Sinobacterium norvegicum: one gene and its partner. The main gene of each other region encodes a partner of the protein of the gene in region 2 in a complex. Links are inferred from orthologs where the notes say so. Each region holds a gene or a part of one and is shown on either strand. Other genes may lie near its edges. The genes, in order: L9P87_RS07755 and L9P87_RS04390.

Evidence for each region.
Region 1: the proteins of L9P87_RS04390 (region 2) and L9P87_RS07755 are in contact, whole or in part, in a crystal structure (PDB 1JZD), measured with the Escherichia coli proteins. The link is inferred for Sinobacterium norvegicum from one-to-one orthologs.

What each region holds. Positions count from the first base shown.
Region 1 is NZ_CAKLPX010000001.1:1,731,584-1,734,819, reverse strand. The notes cover bases 169-3,079. They hold L9P87_RS07755 (protein-disulfide reductase DsbD family protein), read right to left. Parts: upstream 2,533-3,079; coding sequence 805-2,532; downstream 169-804. Other genes in these bases: L9P87_RS07750 (hypothetical protein), read left to right, coding at 2,719-3,079; aroQ (type II 3-dehydroquinate dehydratase), read right to left, coding at 169-528. Also shown: accB (acetyl-CoA carboxylase biotin carboxyl carrier protein), read right to left, coding at 1-54; more of aroQ, read right to left, coding at 91-168; more of L9P87_RS07750, read left to right, coding at 3,080-3,236. UniProt on the Escherichia coli protein: Required to facilitate the formation of correct disulfide bonds in some periplasmic proteins and for the assembly of the periplasmic c-type cytochromes.
Region 2 is NZ_CAKLPX010000001.1:1,006,811-1,010,052, forward strand. What follows is about bases 321-3,237. They hold L9P87_RS04390 (DsbC family protein), read right to left. Parts: upstream 2,194-3,237; coding sequence 1,447-2,193; downstream 321-1,446. Other genes in these bases: L9P87_RS04385 (homoserine dehydrogenase), read right to left, coding at 321-1,163; xerD (site-specific tyrosine recombinase XerD), read right to left, coding at 2,320-3,237. Outside these bases: more of L9P87_RS04385, read right to left, coding at 1-320; more of xerD, read right to left, coding at 3,238-3,242. UniProt on the Escherichia coli protein: Acts as a disulfide isomerase, interacting with incorrectly folded proteins to correct non-native disulfide bonds.

The DNA of each region.
Region 1 (3,236 bases), 720 kb from region 2 along the record:
GATGTTTGATTCTTCAAGTAGTTCGATCAGTTTTTTAACTTTTCTGATATCCATAATAACGCCTTAATACGGTGGTTAAATAATAGGGGGTTAAACGCCGAGCTTGCCGATAACGGCTTGCAGGGCGAGGTGATAACTGTCGACACCCAAGCCACAGATCACACCTTCAGCAATATCCGATAAATAGGAATGCTTTCTGAAGGGCTCTCTGGCGTGGACGTTGGAAAGATGGACTTCGATAAAGGGAATGGCCACACCGGCAAGGGCGTCGCGCAGAGCAACACTGGTATGGGTAAAGGCGCCGGGGTTGATAATGATGAAATCAATATTGCCCTGTGCTTGGTGAATACGGTCGATCAGCTCGTGTTCTGCGTTGCTCTGCAGGTCGTCGAGTTGGTGGCCGGCATCACTGGCACTTTGCACCAATTGCTGGTTAATATCTTCCAGAGTGCTGTAACCGTAAATTTCGGGCTCGCGGCTGCCTAATAGGTTTAGGTTGGGGCCGTTGAGTACAAGAATGTTTGCCACGGTAAAAATCCTCTGTCGATAAAAACATCTATATCGATGTGCTACCAAATAAAACTTCTTAGAATAATCGGTTATTATGCCGCTAACTTGCCGCTAAGTTCTAAAAGTAGCAGAGTCAAACCGGTTTTCAAGCGTTATTCAGCGATTGGGAGGGATTTTGCACTATTTTTTGGCTTTTTGGCAACCAAAAAATGCTATTTTTGTCGATTCGGTGAACATGTAAGCATATTCACCGTGTTTTCCTCGAAGTTAATCCGAATTTTGACACCGCTAAGTTTACAGTGAATCCATTATTTGATCTTCGATGATATCGGCGGTAAGCAACTGCGGCAGAATAATAGGCTGTTGACTGTCGGCTGGGTAAAAAAGATAGAGCGGCACGCCGCCACGACCATGCTTGGCCAGTGTGGCGGTAATCTCGGGATTGTAATTGGTCCAATCGCCCTTCAGTGCCACGATGCCCTGCTGCTTGAAGAACCCCTGTACTCTCTCGGTGCTAAGCGCGGTCTTTTCATTGGCCAAACAGGTGATACACCAGTCGGCGGTAAAATTGATAAAAACCGGTTTACCCTGCTGCTGTAGCTCGGCCAAATATGATTCGCTAAAGACTTGGTACTCGCTGTCGGCGACGCTATTCTGCTGGCTTAGGGGCTGCAACTGGTTATTCGCCAGCGGGTAGAAGGCGGCTAACAGCGCGACGATGGCGGTGACTCTGGCCTTGCTCTTACCGCGCCATGCCCACAGTGCGTAGGCGATGAGAATACCACCGCCGAGTACCGTGATTGCGCCGTCGATACCGGTTTGACGGCCGACCACCCATAGCAACCACAATGCGGTGGCATATAAAGGAAAGGCTAAAAACTCCTTGAAACGGATCATCCAGGCGCCGGGCTTGGGCAGTTTGTCGTGGAGGCTGGGAATATAGCTAATCAATAGCATCGGCAAGGCCATGCCCAAGCCGAGGCTGGCGAAGACGATAATGGCGACGGGTGTTGATTGGGTCAGCGCGTAACCGGTGGCAGCCCCCATAAAAGGTGCGGTGCAAGGGCTGGCGACCACGGTGGCCAAGACGCCGGTAAAGAATGAACTCTGGCGGCTGTTGCCCTGGGTTAATGACTGGCCGGCGCCCATCAGTGAACTGCCCAATTCGGTATAGCCGGCCATGGCCAGGCCGAGGAATAAAAAGAGGTACGCCAGCAGTGCCACAAACCAGGGCGTCTGCAATTGAAAGCCCCAGCCAATCGCCTCGCCGAGTGAGCGTAAGATAATTAACAGCAGGGCGATGGCAACAAAGCTGATAACAACGCCGGCGGTATAGGCCCAGCTTTGCTGGCGGGAGTGCTCGATATCCTGGTTGTTCATTGCCAGCGCTTTCAGTGATAGTACCGGTAGCACGCAGGGCATGAGGTTGAGAATCATACCGCCGAGCAGGGCGAAAATGATGATGACGAAGATCGAACTGTTGCCATCGTTGGCAATGGCGGGGGCGACTGGGATTGCCGTGACGGCTGAGGTGTTGCCGCCGCTGCTATCGGCCAGGGCGACACTGCCGGTGCTGGGGTCGACGCGATAGTGGATGGTTTCTGGCGGGTAGCACAGGCCGGCATCGGCACAGCCTTGATAGGTGACGCTCAAGTCATAGGCGGATGCTGGTTGCGAGGTGATGTCGATCTCAGCCTGTTGGTAATAGACGTTTACATCGCCGAAGTATTCATCCTGTTTGGCCAGTCCCTCAGGAATGGTAACGGCATCGGTAATATTGTCGCCGTTGATTTTAACTTTGAAGGCGTGGCGATAGAGGTAGTAGCCGTCGGTGATCTGCCAGTGAATGCGGGTGAGTTGCTCGTTGATGACGCTGACATCGGTTTGATAGGCCTGATCGACCGTTAAAAAACTATCGCCAGAGGTCGAGCTGTTGGCAAAGGGGTCGCTTTGGCTGGTTGCCAACGGCGAGATCAAGGTCAGCAGCGTGAGTAAAATGAAAGAAAAACACTGGCGGGGCATTGTCGGATATCCTTGTGATTAATCGGCACTGCAGTATTCGACCAGCAGAATGGTAAAACATTCCCCAAGGTCTGTGATAATACCAACAAATATGCCGATAAGAGTGATGTATACTAACGCCGAAAGTTAGCGAAGTCTTGTCGATGCGATTATGCGTCAGGCATTAGTTGAGGAATAACAGAGAGAATGATGGCTGCACAGGCATTGAACAGAGCGGGCGAGTTGGCAGGACACCGTCATTTATTGGTGGCGTTGATGGTTGTTTTTTTGGCCGCCTGTGGCGCCGCCCCGGAAAAACCGCAGCCGTCAGTGCCGATCAAATTACAGCCCAGCAAGGCCGAGCTGCAGCAGCAGAGTGCGGAGCGCCAGCGCAAGTGGGTGGCCTTTATGTTAATGGAGGCCGATCAGGCCTTCGAGCGTAATCGGCTGATGAAACCCAAGGGCGACAACGCCTATGACCGTTACCGTCAGATTCTCGATATTGAGCCGAACAATCTCGCCGCCAAGGCGGGGATTAAGCACATTAGTCGTCGTTATCTCACCCTGGCGAAAGAGGCCTTTGATCGCGGCAATGTCCGCTCGGCACAGGATTATGTTTACCAGTCGCAGAAAATAGACCCGAACTATGCCGGCGCCCGCGCCATGGCTGCCTATATCAAACAGTACAGCCCGCCAGCCACGGTCAATAATAGTAATAAGAGTGT
Region 2 (3,242 bases):
ACCGGCTGCTGCTGAATCAACGCCTCGATGCTGATACCTTCCTCGCTGATCACCTGTGCCACAGATGACAACACACCGGGCTTGTCATCGACTGACATACGCAGGTAATAAGCGCTTTCAAACTGCTCGGCACTGACGACAGCGGTATCCATCATTTTATCGGCATGGAAGCCAAGCGCAGCCACACGGTGATCGGCATCGGACTCAATGCCACGAGCCAAATCAATGATATCGGCGACCACCGCAGAGGCGGTAGGCTCAGCACCAGCACCGGCACCGTAATACAGTGTTGGACCAACAGCATCGGCCTCAACCATCACCGCATTCATCACGCCGTGAACGTTAGCGATCAAGCTCTTTTCGGGTATCAGTGTCGGGTGAACGCGAAGTTCGACGCCGTTCTGCTGACGACGGGCAATACCCAAGTGTTTAATACGGTAGCCCAGTTGCTCGGCGTACTCGACATCGGCCTTGGCAATCTTAGTAATGCCCTCGGTATAGGTCTTATCAAATTGCAGCGGAATGCCAAAGGCAATAGAGGCGAGTATGACCAGCTTGTGCGCCGCATCGATACCCTCGACATCGAAAGTAGGGTCAGCCTCGGCATAACCAAGCTCCTGCGCCTCTTTCAACACATCTTCGAAGGCACGTCCCTTGTCGCGCATTTCGGTCAGAATAAAGTTGCCCGTGCCGTTAATAATACCGGCCAACCACTCGACCTTATTGCCAGCCAAACCTTCACGCAGTGCTTTGATGATTGGGATGCCACCGGCGACAGCGGCCTCATAGCAAACACTGACACCCTGTTCTTTTGCCGCAGCGAAAATTTCGTTGCCGTGCAAGGCAATCAACGCCTTGTTGGCTGTCACCACGTGCTTACCGTTGGCAATAGCCTTCAACACTAATTCTTTGGCGATGTCACAACCGCCGATCAGCTCAACCACAATATCGACATTGGGGTCTTCTGCAACGGCGAAAATATCACGGCTGACTTGCATGTTTGAGGTATCACAATGGGGGTTATCGCGGCGAGCACCAATATGCTCAACAACAACCTCACAACCAGTACGCGCTGCAATTTCAGCCGCGTTGCGAGTTAACACATTTACAGTACCGCTACCGACAGTACCCAAGCCACATAGCCCGACTTTCACTGGTTTCAAAATATCATCCTCAATCAACATCTAAATAGTGCATATGACTAGCAAGTCATTTGATTTTTAATAGTTTATTAGACTGCAACCGGCTTAAAACAGGTCAAAAAATGCCTCACAACCGCCGCCACAACCTAAACAGCTAAAATTTGCAGCGTATTGTACCCTCTTTTTGCCTCGGTAAATACTAAAGATATAGCGACAAAGACCGCAGCCCTGTTCCGACGATCAACAGCAATTCACAGACAAAAAAAAGCCGCCGCAGTTGCGACGGCCGCCTCGGTCGTTACGATTACTGAATGCCGAGACGCTTAGCCAGCTCGTTGGCCGGCATATAACCTGGCACCAGACTGCCATCCTCAAGCACCAGCGCCGGCGTACCGCTGACACCCATCCGACCGCCAAGCTCATACTGCTCGGCCACCGGGTTGTCGGCACAGACATTTTTGGCAATATTTTGACGCGCCTTCAGTTTGTTCATCGCCTCCTGCTTATCATCGGCACACCAGGCACTGGCAATCTTGTTATAGGACTCCGAGCCAATACCGGCACGGGGATAGGCCATATACTGCACGGCAACACCGAGTTTATTCAACGCCGGGACTTCCTGATGCAGCTTCTGACAGTAGTAACAGTCAACATCGGTAAACACGGTCACCGTTGCCTTGGTTTCACCCGCTGGCGCAAAGATAATCATATCCTTGCTATCCACTCCGGCCATCAAGGCCTTACGGGGCGCGTTTTGCGCCATTTCGGTCAGGTTAACCACGCCGCTTGGTGCCACCTCAAATAGCTCACCGGCCACAAAGTGGCTTCCCTGCGGGTTAATGTATAACAGCGGCCCATTCACAATCTGCACCTGGTAGATATCCTTCATTGGGCTCTGCTCGACTGCGCCAAATTGCAGATCGGGGCGCGACTGCTTAATCCTGGCCAATACCTGATCGCTATCGATCACCGCCTCTGCCGCCTGTACCGAAAACGCCGATATCAACACAGCAACAATCAATACAACCTGTAATACACCCGCCTTTAACATATCCTACTCACTTATTAATAATTCGTTTTACTGGCATCACCCTAATAGCATTAGAGTCGCCAATCAACCGTTAGTTCCGCCACCCACCAACGAGATCACATCATCCTGTGACGACAACAGCAATCGCTAACCCCGAGGGTGGTGCTGATCATGCAGCGACTGCAATCGCGCCTTGGCAACATGGGTATAGATTTGAGTGGTCGATAAGTCACTGTGACCCAGTAATAGCTGCAACACCCGCAGATCGGCACCGTGATTGAGCAGGTGGGTAGCAAAGGCATGGCGCAACGTGTGCGGCGACAAGCTCTTCTGTATGCCCGCCTCCAGCGCGTAGCGCTTAATACGATGCCAGAATGTCTGCCGGGTCATTTGCCGCCCCCGCGAGCTCGGAAAGACAACCTCGCCAGCCTCGCCCGAAAAGAAACCCAACCGGGCTTCGCGGCAGAAGCGCTCAAGCCAGTACAGCGCCTCCTGCCCTATCGGCAGCAAACGCTCCTTGCCGCCCTTCCCCACCACCTTCAATGCGCCAGCCGAAAAGTTCACCATCGACATCTGCACACTGACCAGCTCCGTCACCCGCAGACCACTACCGTACAACAACTCCAGCATCGCCTTATCGCGCAAACCGAGGGCGTCGCCGGCATCCGGTGCCGCCAACAGGGCATCGACATCAGCCTCTGACAGCGTTTTGGGCAACGGCTTACCCAGCTTCGGCGCCTCGATCGTCGCCACCGGGTCATCAACGATAGCGCCCTGGCGCAACTGATAACGATAAAAACTGCGCAGACAGGATAGCGCTCGTGCAACACTGCGGGCAGACACCCCCTGCTCAGCCCGAGAGGCCATAAAGGCCTCGATCTGCGCCGCGACGACAGCCAGCAAAGCATCATCGGCAAGAAAAACAGCAAAGGTAATCAAATCACGGCGGTAGGCATCCAGGGTATTATCGGACACTCCCTTCTCCAACCAGCAGGCCTCTATAAAACGCTCAATCTCACGCCGGTTCGACGCAGTCAGCTGCTGACTTCCTATACCCACACTCTGCCTAC